Regions from separate parts of the Diaphorobacter limosus genome, predicted to be linked through region 2. Evidence: predicted binding sites of a transcription regulator. Region 2 holds the regulator's gene; the other holds the start of a gene.
What was found. The regulator FNR, encoded in region 2, switches genes on or off when oxygen is low (the NO sensors DNR and NnrR bind a similar motif). The targets are predictions, from matches to a motif close to TTGATNNNNATCAA.
Positions count from the first base shown of each region.

Region 1: the regulator FNR is predicted to act here: its motif matches at 2,798-2,811, upstream of P4826_RS05380 (DUF2189 domain-containing protein).

Region 1 is NZ_CP136921.1:1,087,875-1,102,613, reverse strand. It holds gene P4826_RS05390 (SulP family inorganic anion transporter) at 1-1,458, opposite strand, end outside; gene P4826_RS05385 (PLP-dependent transferase) at 1,527-2,753, shown strand; gene P4826_RS05380 (DUF2189 domain-containing protein) at 2,872-3,684, shown strand; gene P4826_RS05375 (transglycosylase SLT domain-containing protein) at 3,758-5,284, opposite strand; gene gloB (hydroxyacylglutathione hydrolase) at 5,281-6,057, opposite strand; gene P4826_RS05365 (class I SAM-dependent methyltransferase) at 6,056-6,841, shown strand; gene rnhA (ribonuclease HI) at 6,878-7,324, shown strand; gene P4826_RS05355 (thioredoxin family protein) at 7,327-7,659, opposite strand; gene mobA (molybdenum cofactor guanylyltransferase MobA) at 7,846-8,481, opposite strand; gene moaA (GTP 3',8-cyclase MoaA) at 8,491-9,633, opposite strand; gene P4826_RS05340 (type IV pili methyl-accepting chemotaxis transducer N-terminal domain-containing protein) at 9,861-10,613, shown strand; gene P4826_RS05335 (DUF2889 domain-containing protein) at 10,679-11,236, opposite strand; gene P4826_RS05330 (aldehyde dehydrogenase family protein) at 11,266-12,699, opposite strand; gene P4826_RS05325 (carbon starvation CstA family protein) at 13,030-14,739, shown strand, end outside.
Region 2 is NZ_CP136921.1:3,803,821-3,818,559, forward strand. It holds gene P4826_RS18310 (heavy metal translocating P-type ATPase) at 1-2,373, shown strand, start outside; gene ccoS (cbb3-type cytochrome oxidase assembly protein CcoS) at 2,376-2,513, shown strand; gene ccoN (cytochrome-c oxidase, cbb3-type subunit I) at 2,579-4,018, shown strand; gene ccoO (cytochrome-c oxidase, cbb3-type subunit II) at 4,037-4,669, shown strand; gene P4826_RS18330 (cbb3-type cytochrome oxidase subunit 3) at 4,682-4,822, shown strand; gene ccoP (cytochrome-c oxidase, cbb3-type subunit III) at 4,852-5,766, shown strand; gene ccoG (cytochrome c oxidase accessory protein CcoG) at 5,852-7,294, shown strand; gene P4826_RS18345 (FixH family protein) at 7,374-7,652, shown strand; gene P4826_RS18350 (hypothetical protein) at 7,736-8,023, shown strand; gene fnr (fumarate/nitrate reduction transcriptional regulator Fnr) at 8,058-8,786, opposite strand; gene hemN (oxygen-independent coproporphyrinogen III oxidase) at 8,973-10,355, shown strand; gene P4826_RS18365 (sulfite exporter TauE/SafE family protein) at 10,359-11,081, shown strand; gene P4826_RS18370 (HD-GYP domain-containing protein) at 11,187-12,452, shown strand; gene P4826_RS18375 (sensor domain-containing protein) at 12,449-14,739, shown strand, end outside.

The DNA of each region.
Region 1 (14,739 bases), 1.4 Mb from region 2:
CAGCGCGAACAGGCACAGGTGCAGGAGGTCCGGCCGCTGGGCCAGCTCGTCGGCGACGCGGCGCTCCAGCGCGTTGGCGGAGGCGAAATCGAGCTCCGCGTCCATGCGCAGCGCCAGCACCCGGGGGGCAATGGGCGGAAGCTGCCACAGGTTGCGGTCGCGCAGGCTGCCGTCGGCGTGCAGACCGACTTCAATGATGCGTGGGTGCAGGCGCTGGAACAGAAAGTGGCTCAGGTTCATCAAGATGCCGACCAGCACCCCCCAGTACAGGCGCGGCGCGGTGGCCAGCGTCAGGCCAAAGGTGGCCAGGCCAATGACCGTCTCGACGCGTGAAATGCGCCACAGCTGGAACATGGTGCGTGGCTTGATCAGATTGGTGACGGCGGTCACGACCACCGCGGCCAGTACCGATTGCGGCACGTGGTAGAGCGCCGGCGTGAGCCACAGCAGGGTGGCCAGCACCAGCAGCAGCGCGAACAATGTCGCCCAGCCGGTTTTGGCACCGGCGTACAGGTTGACCGCCGAGCGCGAGAACGAGGCGCTGGTGGCAAAGCTACCGCATAGGCCCGAGCTCATCTTGGCCAGGCCGTGGGCGATCAGATCCTGGTTCTCGTTCCAGCGCGTGCCGCCCTGCTGGTGCTCCACCTTGGCGCTGGATGCGGTTTCCAGAAAGCTCACCAGGGTGACCACCATCACCGGCATCACCAGGGTGCCCAGCTCGTGCCACGACAGCCAGCCCGGCCAGTAGGGTGAGGGCAGGCCCGAAGGCAGGTGGCCGATCACCGCGCCGTCGGTATCTGCGTAGTCGATGGCCCAACTGATCAGGGCCGCCAACGCGATGAGCACGATGGCGGCGGGAAAGCTGGAACGCCAGCGCTTGGCCAGCACCAAAAAGGCCCAACTGCCCAGGCCAAAAGCCAACGCCGTGAAGTCAAAATGCTGCAGCGATGGACTGCTGGCCAGTGCGCTCCAGCTGGTGCGCAGGCCCAGCAGCGCTGGCAATTGCGATGCCAGGATCAGCAGCGCCGCGGCCTGTGTGAAACCGCCCAATACGGGCGATGTGACCAGATTCAGCAGCCAGCCAAAGCGCACCACGCCCAGCGTCAGCTGCAGCAGCCCCGACAGCAAGGCCATCCATGCCGCCAGCGCCACCCAGTGGGCGCTGCCGGGCTCGGCCATACCAGTAAGGGACGCGCCTATCAGCAGGCTGGTCAGCGCCGTGGGGCCCACGCCCAGGCGGGTGGACGAACTCCAGAGCACGGCCACCAGGGCCGGCACCAGAGAGGCGTAAATGCCCGTCACCAGCGGCATGCCCGCCAGCGCCGCATAGGCCACGCCCTGCGGCACCAGCATCAGGCCCACGGTCATGCCGGCCCAGAACTCCCCTTGCAGCAGCTCGCCCGAGGGGCGTGGCCATGTGAGAAAGGGGAACCAGCGGTGCAGGACGGGTGTGGGCATGGTGGGCGATTGTCACGCCATGCGCGTGGGCCTGCTGTGGAAACGGTCGTTGCCCTAATAATCTGCACATGACTCAAGCACCCGCAGCCGACCTGTCCACCCGTCTCATCCACCACGACTACACGCCGCCCGCGGGCTTCGAGGCGCCGCAGCCGCCCGTGCACAAGGCGTCCACGGTGATATTTCCCAACGTGTCTGCGCTGCGCGCGCGCGAATGGAAGGATAAGAGCAGCTATACCTATGGCCTGCATGGCACCCCTACCACCTACCAGCTGGAGGAGCGCCTGGCCACCCTGGAGGGCGGCCTGCAATGCCTGCTGGTGCCCAGCGGTCTGGCGGCGATTGCCACCGTCTCGCTGGCCTTGCTGCGCCAGGGCGACGAGGTGCTGATCCCCGACAACGCCTATGGCCCGAACAAGGCCCTGGCCGAGGTCGAGCTGCGCCACTACGGCATTGCGCACCGCATCTATGACCCGCTCGATCCCGCCGACCTCGCCGCCAAGATCACCGACGCCACGAAACTCGTGTGGCTGGAGGCGCCCGGCTCGGTGACGCTGGAGTTTCCCGATCTGCCCGAACAGGTGCGCATCTGCCGCGCGCGCGGCGTCACCAGCGTTCTGGACAACACCTGGGGCGCGGGCCTGGCCTTCGCACCCTTTGATTTGATGGGTGACGGGCAGCTGGGCGCGGATATTTCCGTGCATGCCCTGACCAAATACCCCAGTGGCGGCGGCGATGTGCTCATGGGCAGCATCACCACGCGCGACGAGGCGCTGCATCTGCGCATCAAGCTCACGCATATGCGCCTGGGCCTGGGCGTGGGGGCCAATGATGTGGAGGCGGTGCTGCGCTCCCTGCCCAGCATGGCGCTGCGCTACCACGCGCACGACCTGGCGGCGCGCGAGCTGGCGCGGTGGATGGGCACCCAGGCGCCGATCGCCCAGGTGCTGCACCCGGCGCTGCCCGGCTCGCCCGGGCATGACCATTGGCAGGCGCTGTGCGGCGGTGCGCAGGGCGGCCAGGGCGCTGCCGCTGGGTTGTTCAGCGTGGTCATCGATGCCCGCCACAGCCAGGAGCAGGTGGACGCGTTCTGTGATGGGTTACGCCTGTTCAAGATCGGCTACAGCTGGGGCGGCCCGATGAGCCTGGTCGTGCCCTATGACCTCGCGAGCATGCGCGCGCGCGCCACGCCGCAGCTCAAACCCGGCACGGTGGTGCGCTTCTCCATTGGCCTGGAGGCGGTGCAGGATTTGCGTCAGGATCTGGCGCAGGCCATGGAGCGCGCGTTCGCCTGAGCTTGCACGGGCGCAAGCGTGACCATCATGGGGTGGTAGTTTCCTTGATGCGCGACAAGGGTTTCGCTGGGTATGGTTGCTGGCTACGTCACAGCCACCGCACAGCGGGCCCACCGTCATGACCGACTCTTCCACGCCCGCGCCCGCTGCTGCGCCGCCGGCACCACTGGTGCTCAAGCCCCTGGGTTTCAAGGATCCGTTTCGCTGGCTTGCCGGCGGTGTGCGCGACCTGTTGGCCGCGCCCGGTATCGCCGCCTTCTACGGTGCGTGCTTTTGGGGCATGGCGTTGGTACTGGGCTGGGTGTTTCGCTCGCAGCCTGAGTACACCATGTCGCTGGCCAGCGGCTGCCTGCTGGTGGGGCCGTTTCTGGCCATGGGCCTGTATGAAACCAGCCGCAGGCGTGAAGCCGGCCTGCCGCCGGATCTGGGGGTGTCCATCACCTGCTGGGATCGGCATGTGTCCAGCATGAGCATGCTGGTGCTGGTGCTGATCGTGCTGGAGCTGCTGTGGGGGCGGGCATCACTGGTGGTGTTTGCCGTGTTCTTCAATACCGGCATGCCGTCCACCACGGGGGTGATGCAGGCGGTGTTCAACCCGCAGAACTGGCAGTTCGTCGTCGTCTACCTGTTGGTGGGCGGGGTGTTTGCGGCCCTGGTGTTCTCCAGCACGGTGGTGTCCATTCCCATGATTCTTGATCGCGACACGGATGCGCTCACGGCCGGCATCGCCAGCATCCGCGTGGTGCTGGAGAACCCGGGTGTGATGCTGCTGTGGGGGGCGCTGATCACGCTGCTGGTGGCGCTTGCCCTTGCGCCCTGGGGGGCTGGCTTGCTGGTGGTGGGGCCGATGCTGGGGCACGCCAGCTGGCATGCCTACCGTGCGGCGGTGGCAGCGCCGGCGGCCGTCGAAGCGGCAGAGCCGGAGGCTTGAACCCTGGCCTTCAAGGCCCGGGTGCCAGCCCGGCGGCAGGGCGAACCGCAGACGCTCGACGCGGTGCAGGGCGTCAGCGTTTGCGTTTCGATGGTGTGCCGCCTTTGCGCTTGGGGCTGACCTTGGCGGTGGTGTGAGCGGGGGCCTTGCCAGCGGCAGGTCTGGCACCAGTGCGTGCCTGTGCTATGGCGGTGAGGCGTACCGGCAGGTACATCACCACCTTTTCGCCAGCCTTGAACTTGCCTGTGAGCTTCAAATCGTTCCAGTCGGCGACATCGGCGGCCTTGACCTTGTAGCGCTGGGCGATGCTGGCGACCGTGTCGCGCTTGCCGGCGCGCACGGCGGTGCGGCGGGTGACGATTTCAGGGGTGAAGGCGATCTGCCCGTTGTCGGCCACATGCTCGGAGACATCGGCACCTTTGCCGGCGGCACGCGGCACCATCAGGGCCGAGCCGGCCTTGATCATCATGCGCGGCGGTATGCCGTTCATCTGGCGCAGGTCGCCCACGTCCATGCCCACGCGCTGGGCGGCAGCCGTGACGCTCATGGTGTTGGGCACGGTCCACACGGTCCAGCTGGCGTACTGGCCTTCGTTGTAGGCGGCCAGGTTCTTGCGGAACACCTGGGCGTTGTCCCAGGGCAGCAGGATCTGCGGCATGCCGGCAGAGAGGATGACAGGCTTGTGCAGTGACGGATTGAGCGCGCGGAAATCTTCCAGCCGTATGCCGGCCAGGCTGGCTACCAGCTTCACGTCGATGTCGCGCGTGATCTCCACGCTCTGGAAATAAGGGTGGTTGTGGATGACGGGCAGATCGGTGCTGAACCGCGTTGGCTCGGCCACGATGTTCTTCACCGCCTGCAGCTTGGGCACGTACATGCGTGTTTCTGCGGGCATGTTCAGGTCGGTGTAGCCGGTGCCCAGGCCCTGTTTCTCGTTGCGGGCAATGGCCCGGGCGACACTGCCCTCGCCCCAGTTGTAGGCGGCCAGGGCAAGGTGCCAGTCACCGAACATGCCGTGGAGCTTTTGCAGGTAGTCCAGCGCTGCACGGGTGGAGGCCAGCACGTCGCGCCGGTCGTCACGAAATGCGTTTTGCTTGAGGTCGAAGTAGGTGCCGGTGGCGGGCATGAACTGCCACATGCCGGCAGCCTTGGCGCTGGAGATGGCCTGGGGATTGAAGGCGCTCTCGATATAGGGCAGCAGGGCCAGTTCGGTGGGCATGCCACGGCGCTCCAGCTCCTCGACGATGTGGAACAGGTATTTGCTGGAGCGCTCTGTCATGCGCTGCATGTAGTCGGGCCGGGTGGCATACCACTGCTCGCGGTCACGAACCTGGTCGGTTTCCAGGTCGGGCATGGCAAAGCCGCGGCGTATGCGATCCCACAAATCGGAGGGCGCGCTGATGCCGGCCACGACATGGCCCTGGGCCGCGCCGGCGGTGATGGGGCGCAGCGGGCCAGCGGGGTATTGCGGTGCCTGGCTGGTGCTGGTGTCGCTGGGGGCGGGGAGGGGGACGGGGGTGTTGTCGCCTGGGGTGTTGGTGGTGGCGCAACCGGTCAGCCACAGCAGGCTAGCCAGCCCCAGGATGTGCAGAATTTTCATCGGAATTCGTTTTTCCATTGACGCAGTGCGGCCAGTACGGCCGCGGGTTGGTGCGGATCCAGCTGCGGGTCGAAGCTGCGCGCCGCCTGGGCCACGGTGGCTTCGCGCGTACGCAGAAACGGGTTGATGGCACGCTCGATGGCGATGCGCGAGGGTAGCGTCGGCTGCCCGTTCTGGCGCAGCGCGTTGCAGTGGCCGAGGTAGTCGAGAAGCGCCTGGTTGCCAGGCTCCACGGCCAATGCGAACTTCAGGTTGGACAGGGTGTACTCGTGGGCGCAGCAGACGCGCGTGGCGTCTGGCAATGCAGCGAGTTGGTCGAGCGAGGACTGCATCTGCCCGGGCGTGCCTTCGAACAACCGGCCACAGCCGCCCGAGAACAGCGTATCGCCGCAAAACAGCAGTGGCGCGCCGTCCATCTCGGCGCAGTAGTAGGCAATATGCCCCGCGGTGTGACCTGGTACGTCCAGCACCACAAAGCGCAGGCCCAGAACGGTGATGTTCTCACCCTGGCGCAGGCGTGTGAGGGGCTGGGGCATGGTCTCGCCGGCGGGGCCGTAGACGGCAGCACCGGTGGCCGCGCGCAGGGTGTTCACACCGCCGACATGGTCGCCGTGATGGTGCGTGACTAAAATTCCCCGCAGCGACAATCCCTTGTCGTGCAGCGCCTGCAATACCGGCGCGGCGTCGCCTGGATCCACGACGACCGCTTCGCGGCTGTCATGCAGCATCCAGATGTAGTTGTCGGTAAAGGCGGGCAGCGGCAGCAAGTTCATGAGCGGCGAAAATTATAAGTTGCACCACTGGTTTGGCACCCCTCCGGGGCGCTATCTGCTGGCCTGGGAGCAGGAGCGCTATGACGAGCTGGTGGCCGATATCTTTGGCTACCATGCCTTGCAGCTGGGCATGCCCGGCCTGCAGGCGCTGCGCGCCAACCGCATGCCGCATCGCTGGCTGGCATTGGGCGCGGACGAGGCACAAGGCGTGCCACCGGCGGAGGGCGCCGCTGACCAGGGGGTACCCCCCGCCTTGCTTGCCGAGGCCGTGGCTCTGCCGTTTGCCGAGGCCAGCCTGGACCTGGTGGCCCTGCCACACACCCTGGAACTGAGCGTGGATCCGCATGCCGCGCTGCGCGAGGTGTACCGCGTGCTGGTACCCGAGGGCCGGACGGTCATCAGCGGCTTGAACCCGTGGAGCCTGTGGGGCCTGCGCCAGGGGCGTGCGCGGCTGTACCAGCGCCTTGGTGGTGGGGGGCAGCCATACCTGCCCGATGTGGGGGAATTCATCTCGCCCGGGCGCCTGCGCGACTGGCTGCGTCTGCTGGGCTTTGAGCTGGAGACCATCAGCTTTGGCTGCTATCGGCCCGCGGCGACCAAGGAGCGCTGGTTGCAGCGGCATGCCTGGATGGAGAGCCTGGGTGCACGCTGGTGGCCGATACTCGGGGCTGGTTACGTGATCGTGGCCGCCAAACGCGTGCCGGGCATGCGTCTGCTGGAGCCTTCGTGGCGCAAGGCGCCCCGAACGGCCGGCGCGCAGGTGCAGGTGGCGCGCCGGCATTGATCATGGATGAATGGTTTGTTTGTTGAGGAGTCTTTTTTGAATCAGGTGGTGATCTATACCGATGGTGCCTGCAAGGGCAATCCGGGCCCTGGTGGCTGGGGCGCGTTGCTGCGTTCGGGTGCGCTGGAAAAAGAGCTGTTTGGCGGCGAACTGGGCACCACCAACAACCGCATGGAGCTGCTGGCCGTGATACAGGCCCTGGCGGCCCTGAAAAAACCCTGCCAGGTGGCCCTGTACCTGGACAGCCAGTACGTGCGCCAGGGCATCACCGAGTGGATCCATGGCTGGAAGAAAAAGGGCTGGCGCACCGCAGCCGGCCAGCCGGTGAAGAACGTCGAGCTATGGCAGCGCCTGGACGAGCTGGCGCACCGTGCCGGCCATCGCATCGAGTGGCATTGGGTCAAGGGCCATGCGGGCGATCCAGGCAACGAGCGCGCGGACGCGCTGGCCAACAAAGGTGTGGAGCAGGCGCTGGGCAGGTAGGTTCAGCTGGCGGTCTTGAGCATCGACAGCGCCTGGCGGATGTCCTGCACCGCCTGCGGACGCACCAACCGGGCGACTTCCGCGCCGTCGCGCAAGAAAACCAATGTAGGCCAGAGCTTGACGCGGTAGCTGCGGCCCAGCGGCTGACCCGGGCCGTCCTCGACCTTGATGTGCTGCACCTCCCCCTCAGGCTGCAATGCCTGCTGGATCAGCGGCTGGGCGCTTTGGCAATGGCTGCACCAGGGCGTGCCGAACTCCAGCACGGCGGCGCCTCGCAGTTGATCCACTGCCTCGCGTTGAGGGGCTTGCGGCAGGTGTTGGGCGCTGAAGGGCATTCCAGTTCACTCCATCAAACATCGATCGTGGTGCCGACGATATCACTTGGGATCGCCATCCCGGGGGCATGGTACCGTACCTGGCACTATTATTTTTATAGTTGTCAGTGCTTATATATAAAGCGCTACGTGCCAATTTTGTTGATATTTCATGCGGCTGCAAGCCCATGGCCTGGCAAGGCCGGGTCAGCATGGCGCTTGCGTGCCATCGAGTGCATGCAGCTGCGCCGGCGTATTGGCGTTGAAGAAGGCCAGCGGGTCGTCCCCGGCCTGGTCAAAGGGCACGATGGCGCAGGGCTGCAGGGCCGCCCAGCGGTGGATCTCGCGCCCGCCATCGGCGGTAAAGCCTTGCAGGCTCTGCAGCAGGTTCACGCGCAGCAGGCAAAACACAGGCTGGGTGCGCAGCCGCGTGCTGCCGTCGTGCTGCTGTTCGGGGGCTGCTGCCATGGCGATGTCGGCGCCCTGGTCGGTGGCTGCGGCGGCCAGGCGGCTGGCCAGGTCGGCAGGAAAGCACGGGCTGTCGCAGGGCACGGTCAACAGCCATGGGGTGGTGCAATGCTCCAGCCCGATCAAAAAGCCCGCCAGCGGGCCGGCATGGTCGGCCAGGCCGTCGGGCCAGACCGGTACGCCAAAGGCCTCATAGGCGGCCAGGTTGCGGTTGGCGCTGATCATCACGCTGCCAACCTGGGGCTGCAGTCGTCGTAGCACATGCAGCGCCAGGGGCTGGCCGCGAAAGCCCTGCAGGCCTTTGTCCACTCCGCCCATGCGCGAGCCGCGCCCGCCGGCGAGGATCAGGCCCGTGATATCGCGCGTGTCGATCATGCGCCGCGCTCAGCCGCCGATGTAGCTCATCTCGATGCGGCGCTGGCCTGCGCCGCTGTCCGCTGGCAGGCTGGCGCGCAGCTCTGAATAGCGGTCGCCGCGGCCCTGCCAGATATGGGCGATGGCGGTGCTGATCTGCGCGTCGCTGGCATCGCTGCGCAGCAGGCTGCGCAGATCCCAGCCCTGGGTGGCAAACAGGCACAGGTACATCCGCCCCTCCATGGACAGGCGGGCGCGGTTGCAGTCGCCGCAGAACGCCTGGGTGACGCTGCTGATCACGCCCACCTCGCCCAAAGCCGCGTCGTGGCGGCCGTCGGCGCCAGCCCAGCCCCAGCGTTTGGCGGTTTCGCCCTGAGCCGTGGCGGCCAGCGGCACCAGCGGCAGTTCGGACTGCAGGCGCGCAATGACCTCGGATGAGGGTACGACCTGATCCATGCGCCAGCCATTGGTGGCACCCACGTCCATGTATTCGATGAAGCGCAGCGTGATGCCGCTGCCGCGGAAATGCCGCGCCATGGCCGGGATCTCCTGGTCGTTGGTGCCGCGCTTGACCACCATGTTGACCTTGATGTGGGCGAGGCCGGCGGCCTGCGCCGCCTCGATGCCGGCCAGAACCTCGGCCACGGGAAAGTCCACGTCGTTCATGCGCCGGAACACCTCGTCTTGCAGGCTGTCCAGGCTGATGGTGACGCGCTGCAGCCCGGCAGCCTTGAGCGCGCGCGCCTTGCGCGCCAGCAGCGAGCCGTTGGTGGTCAGCGTGAGGTCGGGCACCCGGCCCTCGGTGGTGCGCAGCCCGGCCAGCTGGGCGACGAGCACCTCCAGATCCTTGCGCAGCAAGGGCTCGCCGCCCGTGAGGCGGATCTTGTGTATGCCATGCTGCATGAACAGCCGCGCCAGCCGCGTAATCTCTTCAAAGCTGAGCAGGTCGCCATGCGGCAGGTAACGGTAATGCTTGTCGAACACTTCCTTGGGCATGCAGTAGCCGCAGCGGAAGTTGCAGCGATCCGTGACGCTGATGCGCAGGTCGCGCAGCGGCCGGCTCAGGCGGTCGTGCAGCTGACCGGTGGCGGGTGCCGCCTGTGCTGCGCTGGGCACCGCGGGCCGCAGCGCCGCGCTGCGCTGATCCACGAGGGGAATGACACGTTCAGCCATGGGCAAATTGTGCCCCATGGGGCGAGTAGGGGCTTGGCTGGTGCTGCGCCGATTGATACCGGTCAATGGATCGCTGACCTGGTTCACGGTTGATGTGGGTCAATTGCGGGGCGGCGCGGCATTTGGACAATGGCGCCATGCTTAACATTTGTTTACCCTGTGTTTCTCTCGGCATTACCCAGGTTCATCGTGGCCGCCGTGTCGCGTTGCGCGCGTTGGCTGCCGCGATGCTGATGCCGGCGTTGCCATCGACCGCCCTGGCGCGCATGGCTTTGGCCACGGCAATCAACCGCACGGCGCGCTTTCGCGCGATGTCGCAGCGCACGGCCAAGCTGTACGGTCAGTTGCATCTGAACGTGAGGCCCGAGCGCGCCCGTGAAGCGCTGGAGCAGACGCGGCGCCAGGTGCGCGCCGACCTGGATGAGCTGGACCGCCAGGCCTGGCCGCCCGAGGTGGCGCGTCTGCTGGCCGATGTGCGCCGCAGTGCCGAGCGCCTGGATGGGCTGACGGCCCAGCCTGCCGGCAAGAGTGGCCTGCAGGCCGTCTCGGCCCAGGCCGACCAGATGCTGACCCACGCCAACAGTGCCACGCAGGCGCTGGAGCACCTGGCGCAGGCGCCGACGGCCAGGCTGGTGAACATGGCCGGGCGCCAGCGCATGCTGTCGCAGCGCCTGGCCAAGAACTATGGTCTGGTGGCCGCGGGGCTCGACAGCCGCCCTTTGCGCGATCAGATTGCGGGTGATGCTGAGGAATTCCAGCGTGCCATGGCGCAGCTTGCCGGCGCGCCCTTGTCCACGCCGGCCATTCGCACGACGCTGGAGCTGGGCCAGGGCCAATGGGTGTTTTTCGACATGGCGATCAAGCGCCAGCCGAATGCGCGCGGGCTGGAGGACGTGGCCACCACTAGTGAACGTCTGCTGGAGGTCATGGACAGCCTCACCGCGCTCTACGAAGTGGCTTTGCAGGATGTGCTGGGCTAGCCGGCTTCCATGCCTGAAATTATGTAAAAAAATGGCTGAAACGCTTGTGTATCAAGCGCAAAGCGCTATTTATTTTGTAGTTTTTTGGGCTGTTGGTAGAAGCGTGGGTAATGCTGCCGCACGCCCTCGCCGTGGTAGTCCCAGCCGGTGCACTGGCCCAGGTGGCGTGGCGGTTCGTCGCCACGGCTCTTGAATGCGGCGTTGATGGTCTGGAACGTGGCCGTGGCCAGGTTGAACAGCAGCTCGCGCAGATGCGTGCAGCCGGCCACGCCGCCCAGGTGGGTCTGTATGGACTGGCGCCAGCCGCGCACCATGCTGGCGCCCACCATGGATTGCAGGGCGCGCTGGGCTTCGGGGCAGCCGGCCAGCGGGTGGGCATCCATGGCGGACTCGATGGCGCGCACGACCAGGTCGCCGTCCACCGTGACGCGCAGCCACATGTGGTGAATCGGATCACCCGCGGGGCGCAGCTGTCCGGGGTGGCGCAGCGAGGGCAGGTCGTAGGTCTTGCTGTCGTGCAGTTCGCCCTCTATGTCCCACAGGCCATCGTCACGTTCGAAGCCCTGGTAGTTGACGCGGCGGATATGTCTGGCGGTGCGGGGGGAGGGGGGTGACAGGGGCATGAAGAACGGTTTGAAACTGCAGTCGGCCATCAGCCATGGCGTATGGCCACGGTCTTCAGGGTGGTGAAGCCGTACAGCGCCTCGAAGCCTTTCTCGCGCCCGTGGCCGCTGGACTTGACGCCGCCAAAGGGCAACTCCACGCCGCCGCCGGCGCCGTAGTTGTTGATGAACACCTGGCCGCTGGCCACGCGCCGCGCCATGCGCAACTGGCGTGCGCCATCACGCGTCCACACCCCGGCCACCAGGCCAAAGGGCGTGGCGTTGGCCAGCTCCACGGCATGGTCCTCGTCGTGGAAGGGCATGGCGGCCAGCACCGGGCCGAAGACCTCCTGCTGCGCCAGGCGGTGATCCGCGGGCACGTCGCGCAGCAGGGTGGGGGCCTGGTAGAAGCCGGTGTCGGGCGCCTCGTCCACCACCGTGCCCTGGGCGACGAGGGGTATGCCGGCCACCTGCGCGTCGGACAGGAAGTCCCACACACGCTGCTGCTGGCTTTGGCGTATCAGCGGACCCAGATCGAGATCCATGGCCGCGGGGCCCACGCGCAGGGACTCGAAGGCCTGGGCCAGACGCTCCAGCAGCGGCTCGTAGATCAGCGAATCGATGAGCAGCCGCGAGCCGGCCGAGCAGGTCTGACCGCTGTTCTGCACGATGGCGTTGACGATCACCGGAACGGCGGCATCCAGGTCGGCGTCGGCAAAGACGATCTGCGGGCTCTTGCCACCCAGCTCCAGCGTCACCGGGCAATGGCGCTCGGCAGCCGCCTGCTGAATCAGCGTGCCAATCCTGGGACTGCCGGTAAAGCTGATGTGGCGCACCCCCGGGTGGCGCGCCAGTGCGTCGCCCACCTCGTGGCCATAGCCGGTCACGATGTTGATGGCGCCAGCCGGCAAGCCCGCCTCGGCCGCCAGCTGGGCCACGCGCAAGATCGACAGGCAGGCATCCTCGGAGGGCTTGACCACGCAGACATTGCCCGCTGCCAGGGCAGCGGCGACGCAGCGGCCAAAGATCTGCATGGGATAGTTCCAAGGCACGATGTGGCCGGTCACGCCATGCGGCTCGCGCCAGGTGAGCACGCTGAAGCCCTCCTGGTAGGGGATGGTCTCGCCATGCAGCTTGTCGCAGGCGCCGGCATAGAACTCGAAGTAGCGCGCCAGGGCCGCGGCATCGGCGCGCGCCTGCCTGGTCGGTTTGCCGCAGTCGCGCTGCTCGATGGCGGCGAGCTCGTCGGCGTTCTCGGTGATCTTGGCGGACAGGCGCTGCAACAGTCGCCCGCGTTCGGCCGGGGCCAGGCTGCGCCACACGCCGTCATAGCACTGCTGTGCGGCGCGCACGGCGGTATCGATGTCTTCCACGGTGCCGCGCTGGATCTCGTCATATGGCTGGCCGTCGGACGGGTCGATGACGGCAATGGTGCGCCCGGCGCTGGAGGCTACGGCGGCATTGGCGATGTAGTGGTACTGCATGCGGCCCATTGTGCGGCAGATGGGGGCTCGCCGCTGGCGCCGTCCGTGAGGGCGGGCATCGTCGGGCTCAAACGCCCAAATCGGGGGATTATGGTTGGCTAGTGCGCACTTGGCGATTGCGCCTGCATACTGATGCCAGTCGCAGGGGCAATCGGTTGCAGCCGTGTGAGGCTGGCGTGAAGATGCGCCACGGACGCCGGATGCGGGGTGGCCCTGGTTGCCAGCCTGATCAGCGCCGTTTCAAAGCTGTGGCATGCGGGTGCGTTTGCCGGCCAGGCCGGTGGATCATGTGCAAGGCCATGTTCGAAGGCATTCAAGAGGAGACCACCAATGACCCCCAACCCTTCGACGCACGGCAGTCCGCTGCGCAGCTTTTTGATCTGGGGCGCAGTGGCCATCATTGGCGCCTGGGCGCTTGGTGTGATAGCACTGCAGCGTGGCGAGCCGATCAACGCCGTGTGGCTGATCGTGGCGGCCATCTGCGTTTACCTGATTGGCTATCGCTTCTACAGCAAGTTCATTGCCGAGAAGGTGCTTGAGCTGGACGCCAGCCGCATGACGCCGGCCTGGCGCCACAACGATGGCCTGGACTATGTGCCGACAGACAAATACGTCCTGTTCGGCCACCACTTCGCCGCCATTGCCGGGGCCGGACCCTTGGTGGGCCCGGTGCTGGCGGCCCAGATGGGCTACCTGCCTGGCATGCTGTGGATTCTGGCGGGCGTGGTCTTTGCCGGTGCCGTGCAGGACTTCGTCGTGCTGTTCATCTCGACCAGGCGCGATGGCAAGTCGCTGGGTGATCTGATCAAGACCGAGATGGGGCCGGTGGCCGGCGTGATTGCGCTGTTTGGTGCCTTCATGATCATGGTGATCATCCTGGCGGTGCTGGCGATGATTGTCGTCAAAGCCTTGATCCACTCGCCCTGGGGTGTGTTCACGGTGGCGGCGACTGTGCCGATTGCCCTGTTCATGGGCATCTACCTGCGCTTCATCCGCCCCGGGCGTATTGGCGAGGTCTCGGTGATCGGCTTTGTGCTGCTGATGCTGGCCATCGTCTACGGCCAGGATGTGGCGGCCAGCCCCACCCTGGCCCCATGGTTTGACTACAGTGGTGTCGGCCTGACCTGGATCCTGATCATTTACGGCGCCGTGGCCGCCATGCTGCCCGTGTGGCTGCTGCTGGCGCCGCGCGACTATCTTTCGACCTTTTTGAAGATCGGCTTCATCGTGCTGCTGGCGGGCAGCATCGTCATCGTCGCACCGCAAATGCAGATGCCGGCCTTGACACGCTATATCGATGGCACTGGCCCGGTCTGGTCCGGCAGCCTGTTCCCCTTCCTGTTCATCACCATTGCCTGTGGCGCGGTGTCGGGCTTCCATGCCCTGATCTCGTCGGGCACTACCCCGAAGCTGCTGGAGAACGAAACCCAGGCGCGCCTGATCGGCTATGGCGGCATGCTGATGGAGTCGGCCGTTGCCTCGATGGCCATGATTGCCGCCTGTGTCATCGAGCCGGGGGTGTACTTCGCCATGAACAGCCCGGCGGCCTTGATAGGGACAACACCCGAGCAGGTGGCACAGGTGGTGTCGTCCTGGGGCTTTGCCGTGACACCGGAAGTGCTGCTGGCCACGGCCAAGGATGTGGGCGAGACGACCATCATTTCGCGCGCTGGCGGCGCGCCTACCTTGGCCGTGGGCATGGCGCATATCCTGCACCAGTTGTTTGGCGGCGAGGGCATGATGGCCTTCTGGTACCACTTCGCGATCCTGTTCGAGGCCTTGTTCATACTGACCGCGGTGGATGCCGGTACGCGTGCCGGCCGCTTCATGCTGCAGGATTTGCTGGGCACCTTTGTTCCGTCGATGGGGCGCACCGATTCACTGCCCGCCAACGTGATCTCGACCTGCCTGTGCGTCGCAGCCTGGGGCTTCTTTCTCTACCAGGGGGTGGTTGATCCGCTGGGCGGCATCAACACGCTGTGGCCGTTGTTTGGCATTGCCAATCAGATGCTGGCGGCGCTGGCGCTGACGCTGGGCACC
Region 2 (14,739 bases):
AACAAACCCGCCGGCCAGTTGGCGGCCACCGATACCGCCATGCTGCTGGACGACCCTCAGGAATGGTCGGCCTTCGGTAGGCCGCATGGCCGCCGTGCGGCGGCGGATATGCCACCGACGCAGACCGCCTGGGAATCCCATGTGGTGCTGGAGGGCATGCATTGCACGGCCTGCGCCCTGACCATTGAGGACGCCTTGCGCCAGGTGCCCGGCGTCAGCGACGTGGACGTGAGCGCCGCCACGCGCCGCGCGCGCGTGGTGTGGAACCCGGCGCAGGTGCTGCCATCGCAATGGATGGAGGCCGTGCGCAGGGCCGGCTACCGATCCATCCCCGCCATGGACGCGCTGGCGCGCGAGGAGCGCCGGCGTGAGAACCGCCGCGCCCTCTGGCGCTGGCTGGTCGCGGGTTTTTGCATGATGCAGGTCATGATGTACGCATGGCCCGCCTACCAGGCCATGCCCGGTGACCTGACGTTCGAGATGGAGCAGCTGCTGCGCTGGGCTTCCTGGGTCATCAGCCTGCCCGTGGTGCTGTTTGCCTGCGGGCCGTTCTTCTCCAGCGCGCTGCGCGATCTGCGTCAGCGCACCGTGAGCATGGATCTGCCGGTGGCGCTGGGCATGCTGATCACCTTTGTGGTGAGCATGCTGGGCACCTTCGACCCCGCCGGGCCGTTCGGGCGCGAGGTGTATTACGACTCGCTGACCATGTTCGTGTTCTTTTTGCTCACTGGCCGTTGGCTGGAGCTGCGCCTGCGCGACCGCACGGCGGGGGCGCTGGAAGCGGTCATGAACCGCCTGCCCGACAGCGTGTTGCGGCGCACGGCGGCGGGAGACTTTGAGCGCGTGGCCACGCGACGCCTGCAGCTGGGCGACGTGGTGCGGGTATTACCCGGCGAGGCATTCCCCGCTGATGGGCGCATCCTCACCGGAGCGACCCAGGCCGATGAGGCCTTGCTGACGGGGGAGTCCACCCCAGTGGCCAAGCAGCCCGCCAGCCCGGTGACGGCCGGCAGCTATAACCTGAGCGCGGCGGTCGAGGTGGTGGTGGAGGCACTGGGCGCACAGACACGTTTTGGCCAGATCGTCACGCTGATGGAAAGCGCCTCGCTGCAAAAGCCACGCCTGGCGCAGCTGGCCGACCGTGTCGCGCGGCCGTTTCTGGTCGGCGTGCTGCTTGCTGCGGCGCTGGCCGCCGCCTGGTGGTGGCCCACCGATCCCAGCCATGCGCTGATGGTCGCCGTGGCGGTGCTGGTGGTCACCTGTCCCTGTGCGCTGTCGCTGGCCACGCCGGTGGCCATGCTCACCGCTGCAGGCACCCTGGCGCGCAGCGGCGTGCTGGTGCGCAACCTGCAGGGGCTGGAGGCTCTCGCCGCTGTGGATACCGTGGTGTTCGACAAGACCGGCACACTCACGCGCGACCGGCTGGCGGTTACCGGTACGCAGCTGGGGCCTGATGCCGGGCTTACGGCCATGCAGGCTCTGGCCCTGGCGGCCCGGCTGGCGCAGCATTCCCTGCATCCGGTGGCGCGTGCAGTGGTGGCCGCGGCCGAGGTCTTGCCGCCGCATGACGACTCCTGGCTCGTGGGCGCGGTGGAGGAGTTGCCGGGCGCAGGCCTGCAGGCGCTTGGGAGCCGGAATGGACAGCAGGGGGAGGCGATCCTGCGCCTGGGGTCGGTAGCGCATGCGCGTGTGGCGCCCGCAGAAGGTGCGCCTCAGCAGGTCATGCTGTCGGCTGAGCGGGAAGGCCGGGTTACCGAACTGGCGCGCTTTGACTTGAGCGAAGAACTGCGCCCCGAGGCTCCAGCCGTGGTGCAGCAGCTGCGCGACGCGGGGATCGCCGTGGAGCTGTTGTCTGGCGACCATGGCCAGGCCGTGCAACGCGTGGCACAGCGCACGGGCATCGATGCGGCGCAAGGGGCCTGCACACCGCAGGACAAGCTGCAGCATCTGCAGGCTCTGCAGGCGCAGGGGCACCTGGTGGCCATGGTGGGTGATGGCCTCAATGACGGTCCGGTGTTGGCTGGCGCACACGCTTCGCTGGCCTTTGGCAAGTCTGTTGCGTTGGCGCAATCCCGTTCTGACATCGTTGTTTTGGGCGACAATCTCGCCCTCGTAGCCCAGACCCTGCTAATGGCGCGGCGCACCATGCACATCGTGCGCCAGAACCTGTGGTGGGCTGCTGGCTACAACGCCGTGGGTGTACCCCTGGCCATTGCCGGTTACATGCCGGCCTGGCTGGCAGGGCTGGGCATGGCGCTCAGCTCGCTGCTGGTGGTTTTGAATGCCGCGCGCCTGGCGCGTACCGCGGGTGGTGATGCTCCCGCCAACGCCCACGCGCCGCTCTCGGCGCAAGGGCCTGTGGGGGTGGGTTGACCATGGACATTTTGTATCTGTTGATTCCTCTATCCGTCGTGCTTGTGCTGTTTGTGCTGGCGGGCCTGTGGTGGGCGGTCTACCGAGGACAATTTGAAAACGTCGAACAAGAGGGAGAGCGCATATTGCGGGGCGATTGACAATAGTCAATAACCCTAGTGCGAGTCTGGTTGAAACTTTTTTCTGCTTAGCAACGAGGTAACCGATGGAGTCATCACAAACAAAAGTTGCGCACTACGACGATACCGTCGTGCGCCAGTTCTCGATCATGGCGGTCGTCTGGGGGGTGGTCGGCATGCTGGTCGGCGTGTTCATCGCCGCCCAGCTCACATGGCCCGAGCTTAATTTTGGTATTCCATGGCTGAGCTATGGCCGCCTGCGCCCACTGCACACCAATGCGGTGATTTTTGCCTTTGGCGGTTGCGGCCTGTTCGCTACCAGCTACTACGTGGTGCAGCGCACCTGCCAGACCAAGCTGTTTGGTGGGCCGCTGATCCCGTTTACCTTCTGGGGTTGGCAAATCGTCATCGTGGCTGCCGCCATCTCCCTGCCGCTGGGTTACACCACGAGCAAGGAGTACGCCGAGCTGGAATGGCCTATCGACATCCTGATCGCCCTGGTCTGGGTGTCCTATGCCATCGTGTTCTTCGGCACCGTCGGCAAGCGCAAGGTCAAGCACATCTATGTGGCCAACTGGTTCTTTGGCGCATTCATCCTGGCCGTGGCCCTGCTGCACATCGTCAACAGCGCGGAGATGCCCGCTGGCTGGATGAAGAGCTACTCCGCCTACGCGGGCGTGCAGGATGCCATGGTGCAGTGGTGGTATGGCCACAATGCCGTGGGCTTTTTCCTGACCACGGGCTTCCTGGGCATGATGTATTACTACATCCCCAAGCAGGCCGGCCGCCCGGTGTACAGCTACCGCCTGTCCATCGTCCACTTCTGGGCCCTGATCTTCACCTACATGTGGGCCGGCCCGCACCATCTGCACTACACGGCCCTGCCTGACTGGACGCAGTCCGTCGGCATGGTCTTCTCGCTCATCCTGCTCGCTCCCAGCTGGGGCGGCATGATCAACGGCATCATGACCCTGTCGGGCGCCTGGCACAAACTGCGTGACGACCCCATCCTGCGCTTCCTGATCGTGTCACTGTCGTTCTACGGCATGTCCACGTTCGAGGGCCCGATGATGTCCATCAAGACCGTCAACGCTCTGTCGCATTACACCGACTGGACCGTGGGTCACGTGCACTCCGGCGCGCTGGGCTGGGTGGGGCTGGTGACCATGGGTTCGCTCTACTACATGATCCCGCGCCTGTTCGGTCGCGAAAAGATGCACTCCATCAAGGCCATTGAAATCCACTTCTGGCTGGCCACCATCGGCATCGTGCTGTACATCGCCGCGATGTGGATTGCCGGCGTGATGCAGGGCCTGATGTGGCGCGCGGTCAACCCTGATGGCACGCTGACCTACACCTTTGTCGAAAGCGTGAAAGCCACCTATCCCTTCTATGCCATTCGTTTCCTGGGCGGTGTGCTGTATCTGGCTGGTATGTGCTTCATGGCCTGGAACACCTGGATGACCGCAATTTCCGGTCGTTCCGTGAAGGTGGCCATTCCGGCCGTCAATCCGGCGCACGCTTGAGGTCTGAGGAATCCGTAGATGTCTAATACAAACAAGCAAACAAGCTCCGGTTTCACCCATGAGAAGGTGGAAACCAGCAACTTCCTCATGATCGTCCTGATCCTGGTGGTGATCGCCATGGGAGGTTTGGTGGAAATCGTTCCGCTGTTCTTCCAGAAGTCCACCACCGAACCGGTTCAGGGCCTCAAGCCCTACACGGCGCTGCAGCTGGCAGGGCGCGACATCTATCAACGCGAGGGCTGCTACAACTGCCATTCGCAGATGATTCGTCCGTTCCGCGCCGAGACGCTGCGCTATGGTCACTATTCGGTTGCCGGTGAGTTTGTCTACGACTACCCGTTCCAGTGGGGTTCCAAGCGCACCGGCCCGGATTTGCATCGTGTTGGCGGCAAGTACAGTGATGAATGGCACCGCATTCATCTGGTCAACCCGCGTGATGTGGTGCCCGAGTCCAACATGCCTGCCTACCCCTGGCTCGAAAAGAACCAGGTGGATGCCGCCAGCATGGCTCCGCATATGCGCGCATTGCGCCGCGTTGGCGTGCCCTACACGGATGAGGAAATCGCCGGCTCGGCCGAGGCCGTCAAGGGCAAGACCGAGATGGAAGCCGTGATTGCCTACCTGCAGGTGCTGGGCACCGCGCTCAAGTAAAGAGAGCTTGCCATGGACATCACCACCATGCGCATCGTGGTCACGCTGGCTTCGCTCGCGTGCTTTCTGGGTATTTGGTACTGGGCCTATACGGCTCGCAACCGGGCCCAGTTCGATGAGGCAGCGCAGCTGCCCTTCGCCAATGACGATTGATTGCTCCAACCGATACGAAGAGAGAACCCATGAGCGACTTCACCAGTAATTTCTGGTCTATTTATGTGGCCGGGATCACCCTTGCCGGCATCATCGCCTGTGCCTTGCTGCTGTGGCTGACATCACGCAAGAAGATCGAATCCGCTGCTGACAACACCACGGGCCATGTCTGGGATGTGGATCTGAGGGAGATGAACAACCCTATGCCCCGTTGGTGGATGTGGCTGTTTGTCATCACCATCGTCTTTGCCTTTGCCTATCTGGCGGCCTACCCGGGCCTGGGCACCTTCAAGGGCCAGCTGGGGTGGACGCAAGTCGGTGAGTACCAGGCAGAAGTTGACAAGGCCAATGCCGAGTTGCAGCCACTGTATGCACGGTTCGACAGCATGAAAACCGAGGACATTGCAGCCGACCAGGCGGCCATGGCGATCGGCGAGCGTTTGTTCATGAACAACTGTGCCCAGTGTCATGGCTCGGACGCACGCGGTAGCAAGAGCTTCCCGAATCTGTCGGACAAGGATTGGTTGCACGGTGGTACGCCCGATGACATTCGCAAGACCATCCATGATGGTCGAGTCGGTGTGATGCCCCCCATGGCCGCAGCGGTGGGTTCGCCCGACGACGTGCGCAACCTGGCCCAATACGTGCTAAGTCTGTCGGGAAGTCCGCACGATTCTCTCAAGGCGTCGCTGGGCAAGGCCAAGTTCACCGCCTGTGCGGCTTGCCATGGCATGGACGGCAAGGGCATGACTGCCATGGGAGCCCCTAATCTGACCGATGACATTTGGCTGCATGGCTGGGGCGAGGCAGCGATCGTGGCTATGATCAACGATGGCAAGACCAATCAAATGCCGGCCCAGGCTGGCAAACTCACAGATCAGCAGATCAATGTGCTGACCGCCTATGTCTGGGGCATGTCCAACAAGCCCGGCGCTGCAAAATAAGGCATTTGTATCGGCCGGCAGCCCCTCCTAGGGGTGCCGGTTTTTTTTGTTTTGCAAGCCCGTCTTGCACCAAGAGATTTTCAACATGAAGCCAGCCGACGGAAAGCCCCGCAAGGTTATCCCCATTGCGGCAGCGCCGGCAGAAAAGCCGAAGACCGAATCCGCATCTTTGTACGAGGCGCAGAAAAAGGTCTATCCGCGCTCGATCAGTGGCGTATTCGCCAATTGGCGCTGGATCATGGTGTATGTCACCCAGTTGGTTTTTTATGGCCTGCCCTGGCTGCAATGGGGTGAGCGCCAGATGGTGTTGTTTGATCTGGGTGCTCGGCGCTTCTACATCTTCGGTCTGGTGCTCTACCCGCAGGATTTCATCTATCTGACGGGGCTGCTCATCATCTCGGCGCTTGCACTGTTCTTGTTCACGGCGGTGGCAGGGCGGCTGTGGTGCGGATTTTCCTGTCCACAGACGGTTTATACCGAGATCTTCATGTGGATAGAGCACAAGATCGAAGGCGATCGCAGTGCGCGCATCCGGCTCGATAACGGCCCCTGGACATTTGAAAAGACCTGGAAAAAATCGCTGAAGCAACTGGTGTGGATTGCCGTGTCATTCTGGACCGGTTTTACATTTGTCGGATATTTTGTACCCATCCGGGAGTTGGGTGGCGAACTTATGTCGCTGCACGGAAGCTGGCAGATTTTCTGGGTGTTTTTCTACGGCTTGGCGACTTACGGCAACGCCGGCTACTTGCGTGAGCAGGTATGCAAATACATGTGTCCGTACGCGCGCTTCCAAAGCGCGATGTTTGATAACGACACCCTGGTTGTCACATATGACCCGGAGCGTGGCGAGCCCCGTGGCCCGCGCACCAAGGCGGTGGACTACAAGGCCAAGGGTCTGGGTGATTGCATCGATTGTTCACTGTGCGTACAGGTCTGCCCCACGGGAATCGATATCCGCGATGGGCTGCAGTACGACTGTATTGGCTGCGGCCTGTGCGTGGATGCCTGCAATACCGTGATGGACAAGATGCAGTATCCACGCGGCCTGATTCGGTTTTCCACGCAGAACGGCGTGAAGAACCACTGGACGCAGTCGCAGATGCTCAAACGTGTCCTGCGGCCACGGGTATTGTTTTATTCCGGTATTTTGATCGCCTTGTGCATAGGGATGATGGCCAGCTTGGTGGTGCGTACCCCATTGAAGGTAGATATCGTGAGGGATCGAGCGGCTCTGTCGCGCATCGTGGCAGGCGGGAAGCTTGAAAACATTTACCGACTGCAAATCATGAACGCCACCGAGGGGGCGCAGCGCTATGTGATCAGTGCACGTGGACTGGACGGGCTTGAGGTGATCTCCGAACCGGAGATTGACATCGGCCCGGCAGAATCTCGCTGGGTGGTCGTGCGGCTGCAAATTCCCTATGGATCGGCAGCGCCTGGCTCACACACCGTGTATTTTGATGTCCGTGCCCAGGATGACAAAGGCCAGGTGGCAGAAAAATCCGTGTTCCTGGTGCCGCGCTAAGGGTTGATGTACGAGCATCCGCTGTTTTTGTATTGATTTTTTTGTATTGGGCCTCGGAAGGCCCAGGGAGTCCGCAGTCATGTCACCCAACTCATCAGCGAATTCGACGCCTGAGTCTCAGCCTTGGTGGAAGTATGGCCATGTCTGGTTGATCATTGCCGGGCCGGTGATCGTGGTAATCGCTGGCTTCATCACACTTTGGCTGGCGTTAGCACGGCCAGATCCAGTGTTGACGGAAGACTACTATCAACGGGGTCTTGACATCAACAAGACATTGCAAAACTCTCAGATGAGCATGACGCCAGCAACCAAGGGGCGCAACCACGCTGCTACCCCGGTGCAGGATCAACCACGCTGATTCTGGGGCCTAAGGGGAATCAAGGAGACAGTTGCCGTGCATGTAGTGCTAGTCTGCGAGCACAACAGCTTGGAGGTGCTTCGATGTGGATGCAACGACTGATGTGGATTGCGTGGCCTGCGTTTCTCATGGCCGGTGTCATGGAGATGGTGGTTTTTGCCTTTGTCGATCCGGAGGCGTTGCAGTGGTTTGACCAGCCTGTGAATCTGTCGCGCGAAGGCGTCTATACCGTCGCGTTTTTCTTGTTCTGGCTGGTGATTACGATATCAGGCGCTTTGACGACCCTGTTGTCGTTCTCTCCCTTCGAGTTCAACCATCGGGAGTCGTCGGAGACGGACAGGCCAGCTGATAACCCCAAGTACGTGTCATGATCCTGACAATGCGGGAGGCCTGAATCGCCCAAGTTTAGTGACAAGCCTGCTGGCTGTTGACAATTCGCTTCAAGGCTTCCGTATTCACAATGCGAACATGGCGCTGCTTGACTTCCACAATGCCCTCCTCAACGAATTTGGAGAAGGTGCGGCTCACGGTTTCAAGTTTCAGGCCCAGGTAGCTGCCAATTTCCTCGCGGGTCATGCGCAGCACCAGTTCTGACTGCGAAAAGCCGCGCGCATGCAGGCGCTGCACCAGGTTCAGCAAGAAGGCGGCCAGGCGTTCCTCGGCGCGCATGCTGCCCAGCAGCAACATCACCCCATGCTCACGGACGATTTCACGGCTCATGATCTTGTGCACATGGGTTTGCAGTGCCGTAACTTCGCGCGACAGTTCCTCGATACGCTCAAAGGGCATGACGCAAACCTCGGCGTCTTCCAGAGCCACGGCATCGCAGGTGTGGCGGTCGTTGACGATGCCATCCAGACCGATGATTTCTCCAGCCATCTGGAATCCGGTGACCTGGTCGCGCCCATCTTCGGTTGCTACGCAGGTTTTGAAGAATCCTGTGCGGATGGCAAAGAGCGAGGTAAATGCCTCCCCGTTGCGAAACAAGGTTCCGCCGCGCTTGACCTTGCGGCGAACTGCAACGATGTCATCAATGCGCTTGAGCTGCTGGTCATCCAGACCCACAGGCATGCACAGCTCGCGCAGGCTGCAATTGGAGCAGGCTACTTTGATGGTTTGCAGGTTGGAAGACATGGATACTCGGTTCCTAGTACGGACTTACAGCCGAATGTAACCGAGACTTGGGATGTCGCGATTCGTTGAGTGACTTTGATCCAAGGTCAAATTGTCGTCAACTCGGCTTCATGGGGGCTTGATCGGCGTCAAGGACACAGGGTGGACTCTACGGCACAGTGCGCACGAATTGCAAGGAACCCTTTCATGACTGTCGTTACCACCGAGCTCTTGCGTCGCTTTGACGTTCCGGGGCCGCGCTATACCTCCTACCCTACCGCCGATCGTTTCGTGGAGGCTTTTGGTGAAAAGGAGTACATCCTGGCATTGCAACAGCGCCGCGTGGGATCAGTGGCCAAGGCCATGCCGTTGTCGCTGTACATTCACATACCGTTTTGCGAATCGTTGTGCTACTACTGTGCCTGCAACAAGATCATTACCCGCCACCCCGAGCGGGCCGATGTATATCTGCGTTACCTGAGCCGGGAAATTGACCTGCACACCGCGCACTGCGGTGTCGGCCAGCATGTCAGTCAGCTGCACTTTGGTGGTGGGACGCCGACTTTTTTGTCCGATGACGGCTTGCGTGAGCTCATGGGCATGCTCAAGCGCAGTTTTGTGTTGGTGCCAGGAGGGGAGTACTCCATAGAGGTCGATCCGCGCACGGTTGATGAACAGCGGCTGGCGTTGCTGGCTGAGCTGGGCTTCAATCGGCTCAGCTTCGGGGTGCAGGACTTCGACCCAGAGGTACAGAAAGCCGTACACCGCATACAGCCAGCAGAAAAGGTGTTTGGTCTGGTTGAAAGCGCGCGCAAGCTGGGTTTCGACTCGGTGAACGTGGATCTGATCTATGGTCTGCCAAGGCAGACGCCAGAGTCATTTGACCGTACCCTGGAGCAGGTTGCGCAACTGCGACCTGATCGGATAGCGCTCTATGCCTACGCCCATTTGCCCGAGCGTTTCAAGTCGCAACGCCGCATCATCACCGCAGAACTGCCCATGGCGTCGGCCAAGGTGTCGATGCTGGCTCGCTCCATTGATGCATTCATGAACGCCGGCTATGTCTACGTGGGCATGGATCACTTTGCACTGCCCGAGGATGCGCTGGCGGTGGCCAAGCGCCAGGGGCGGTTGCACCGTAATTTCCAGGGCTATAGCACGCAGCCTGACTGTGATCTGATTGGCCTGGGCGTATCCGCCATTGGCCGCGTCGGTGCAACGTACAGCCAGAATGTGAAGACCCTGGACGAATACTACGACGCCATCGACCATGGCCACCTGCCGGTCGTGCGGGGGCTGGCATTGACCAAGGATGATCTGGTGCGCCGCGCCGTCATCATGGCTCTGATGTGTCAGGGCGAGTTGCTGTTCGAGCCCTTGGAGCAGTCCTGGCTCATCGACTTCCGCAGTTACTTTGAAGCGGAGCTGCGGCAGCTTGAAGAAATGGCCGAGCAAGGGTTGGTCAGCATCAGTCCCGAGGGCGTCAAGGTCACAACCATGGGGTGGTTCTTTGTGCGCGGTGTGGCCATGGTATTTGACAGGTATTTACAGGCAGATAGGAACCGCGCGCGCTTTTCCCGCATCATTTGAGCCATGTTATGGGCTCTGGCATCGACGGCTTTTTTCATGGGTTTGATGGGCGGGACGCATTGTCTCGTCATGTGTGCCGCACCCTGTGCGGCTTTGACGGGGAAGGGCGCGGCGCCGGCGGGTGATACCCGGGTGGTGCGGCTGGCGCCGCAGGCTGGAACTCTGCAGCGCACGGCGGGTTTTCATCTGGGGCGGCTGATGGGCTATGGGTTCGCCGGAGCCCTGGCTGCCTGGGCGATGGACCGCCTTGCATGGCTTGGCCAAAACACCGCTGCCTTGCGTCCGGCCTGGACATTGCTGCATGTGCTGATTCTGGCCTGGGGTCTGCTGATGATGCTGCAGGCGCGTCAGCCAGCGTGGCTGGAGCATGCCGGTCGTTCGGTCTGGACGAAGGTGCGTGCTCTGGTGGCACGCCCAGGGGGACTGTTCGTCACGGGCATGGCCTGGGCGCTGTTGCCTTGTGGTTTGCTCTATACCGCTCTGCTGACTGCGGCCCTGAGCGGCAGTGTGCTGCGCGGTGCGCTGTGCATGGTGCTCTTTGGTGTGGGCAGTGGGGTTTGGTTGGTGGCGGGGCCAATTCTGTGGCGCAGTTTCCGTGCCCGCGTAAATCGCGTCGCCAGTTCCTGGGGCTCAAAGCTGGCTGGCGTTGTGCTTTTCGCCATGGGCGGCACGGCATTGTGGATGGATGTTGTGCATGGGCAACCCGCTCCCTGGTGTTTGCCCTGAAAAGACAATGTGCAACAAAGTGCTTGGCGCGTAACAGGTGATAATGTTTCAGGCACATGGGCCGTGTCGACATGTGTTTGTCGTGCCCATTACAACTGAATTGACGTGAACCAGGCTGTCCTGATTGATATCGACGCTCTGCGAGTTGGGATGTTCATCCAGCTCGAGTTGGGTTGGATCAATCATCCCTTTCCGATGAGTAGTTTCAGGCTCTCATCTCCCGACCAGATCCGCGTGTTGCGTGAGATCGGGCTTCAATCCGTGCGTTACATCCCTGCCAAAAGCACGGTAACCGCCGCAAACGCCGGGCTGCGGTCTGAAGAGGCGAGGGATGAGCCTGAGAGCGATGCCATGGTCCAAGCGGAGCTGGGTGCTGCCGATCTGTTGGCGCAATTCAATGCGCGCCAGCAGCACTGCAATCTTCGGTTTCAAGAGGCCACTCGCACCTATGCCGCAGTCTCAGCCCATGTGCGCGCTGAACCGGCGCAGGCGCGCGAGCAGGCAGAAGCGCTGATCCGAACATGTGTTTCAGATCTCCTGACGCGAGGTCCCTGCGCCGTGCATTTGCTGGCCGATGGTGTCAGCCAGCGCTCGGCAGCGCATGCGGTCAACGTGATGGTGCTGGCCTTGCTGCTTGGGCAGGCCATCGGCTTGCAGGCGCAACAGTTGCATGGTTTGGCTTTGTCTGCATTGCTGCATGATCTGGGCAAGGTGAATCTGCCAGCCCATATTGGTGAGCCGGGTGCTGCCCTGAGGGCTGCCGACATGCAGCGCTACCACAGTCATGTAGGACTGTCGGTGGAGCTGGCGCAGAACATGGCTTTGCCAAGCGATGTGCTCATTGCAATTGCGCAGCATCACGAAATGGCCGATGGCAGTGGCTACCCGCTGCATCTTGTGGCGGACGACATCAGTCGCTGGGGGCAGATTCTGGCTTTGGTCAATCGTTATGACCGGCTGTGCAATCCGCTGCACGGTGATCAGGCTTTGACGCCGCATGAGGCAGTGGCAAAGCTTTTTGCCCAGCTGCGGGGAAGTTTCGATGCGTCGGTGCTGGGTGCCTTCATACGGCTGATGGGTGTGTATCCGCCGGGCTCATTGGTGCAGCTGGTGGACGGGCGTTTGGCGGTGGTGATGGTTGTGGATCCGGCGCGTCCCCTGCGCCCTTGGGTGGTGCCGCATCAACCGGACGTGCCGCGCAGCCAGGTGGCCTTGCTGAACCTGGCGCAAACGCCCGAGCTTGGCATTCTGCGCAGCCTCAAGCCGGCGCAGTTGCCACGTGCTGCCCTTGAATATCTGTTGCCACAACCGCGTATTTGCTACTTTTTTGCGCGCGCCCTGGATTCACTTGGCGAAGGGGATGCGGCATGAATATGGGCCGGCAGCCCTTTCAAGCCATTTGGGATGGCCTGGCCCTGGCTGCCTGGCTGGTTGATGCCAAGTCTTTGCAGATCCTGCAGGCCAATGAGGCCGCGTCGCTGCTGGTCGGGCGGCGCGTGGCAGATATGGAGGGCATGCCCATCCTTGAGCTTGCGGCGACGCCAGAGGATCAGATTTTCTGGGGCCAGCCCACCACCGACATTGCTGCCGGGATCCATTCACACACCTGGGTGCGCAACATGCGCAGCCAGGCGCTGGTGCCGGTGGATCGTCGCGTGCTGGCGATTCATGCAGGCGCCAATGCAGGTGCTGCACAGTGCCTGCTGTTGACCATGCAGGATCGATCGGAGCATGAGGCCTCCCGGCTTGAGCTGGAGGCCTTGCTGTCGGAGCTGCGCGCAACCCTTGATTCAGCTGTGGATGGAGTGCTGACCTGCAATCTGAACGGGCAGATGCGGGCCTTCAACCATCGCCTGGTCGAGATATGGCAGTTGCCACACGAAATGCTGTTGCAGCGCGATGATGCGGCGATATGGACGCATATCGAAAGCCTGGTGCTCGACAGTGAGGTCTATCGCGCCGGGCGTGCTGAAATTGTGCGTGAACCGATGCGGGAGAGCCACGACATCCTTCTTCTGCGCAATGGCATGACGGTGGAGCAGCGCTCCGTGCCTCAACTCGTTCAGGGGCGGCCAGCAGGGCGGGTGTATACGTTTCGCGATATCACCAGTGACATCCAGAATCAGGCCGACCTGCGCCTGGCGGCCCGGGTGTTTGAATCGAGTCTGGATGCCGTCTTCATAGCCGATCGGCGCAACGCGATCCTGCGCATCAATCCGGCTTGTGAGAGGCTTTTAAGGGCATCCGCCGACGGGGTGGTTGGTCAATCCGTCACCACGCTGTTCGCCAGGGGAAAGGGCCGGAGCGCCTTCCTGTCCGAGGTACAACAGGGGTGGCTGCAGAACGGATTCTGGGAGGGCGAGCTGCATCTGCGCCAGCGCGACGGCGGTGACTGCAGTGTGCATTTGTCCTGGGTTGTGCTGCGCGACGCTGAGGGAGGTGACGCGCAAAGCATAGGCTTCATGCGCGATCTGACGCAGCAGCATGCGGCCAAGCGGCGCATTGAGCAGTTGGCCTACCGTGATGCGTTGACCGGGTTGCCCAACGGCCTGTTGCTGAGTGAAAGGGTGACTGCGGCCATTGAGCTGTCGCGTGCCACCGGGGACAGCTTTGCCATCCTGTGTCTGGATCTGGATCGTTTCAAGATCGTCAACGATTCACTGGGGCATCCCTTTGGCGACCGCGTGCTGAAACTGGTGGCCGAACGCCTGCAGGGTTGCCTGCGCCAGGCAGACATGCTGTGCCGCCTGGGAGGCGATGAGTTCGTCATCTACCTGCATGGCGCCGATGTCGGCATTGCCGAGGGCGTGGCGCGTCGCATGCTGGATGAATTGCAGCGCCCGTTCATGCTCGATGGCATGGGGTTTTCCATCCAGTGCAGCATCGGCGTGTCGATGTTCCCGCGCGATGGCGAGTCGCTGGACGACCTGATCAAGCAGGCCGATACGGCCATGTATCAGGTCAAGGAGCGTGGGCGCGGCAATTTTGGCTTCTATCGGCCGCAGATGAATGCCAATCTGTTGTCGCGCATGAAGCTGGAGCATGCCATGCGCCAGGCGCTGGGCTTGGGGCATATGGCTGTGCACTACCAGCCTCAGGTGGACATGGCCACGGGGCGCATTGTGGGTGCGGAGGCGTTGGCAAGGTGGACGGATCCGGAGTTTGGTGTCGTGTCGCCGGGCAGCTTTATTCCGCTGGCGGAGGAGTCCGGTTTCATCGTCAGTCTGGGTGGCTGGGTGATGGAGCAGGCCATCAAGGAGGCGGCGCACTGGATGAGCTGCGGCACGCCCTTGGTGGTGTCGGTCAATGTCTCCGCGCTCGAGTTTCGGCAGCCGGGTTTTGTCGAGCGCATCACCGCCTTGCTGACCCGTTATGGCCTGCCGGCCCAGCAGTTGGAGCTGGAACTGACGGAGAGCGTGTTGCTGCACGATGCCCAGGAAATGGAGCAGGTGCTGGCAAGCCTGACGCGCCAGGGACTCAGGCTCTCCATCGATGATTTTGGCACCGGATACTCCAGCCTGGCCTACCTGAAGAAGCTGGCCATTCACCGGCTGAAAATCGATCGGACATTTATCTGTGGCCTGCCTGATGACGAGGGTGACAGCGCCATCGTCAAGGCGGTTCTAGGCATGGGCCGGGCCCTGGGTTTCAGCGTGGT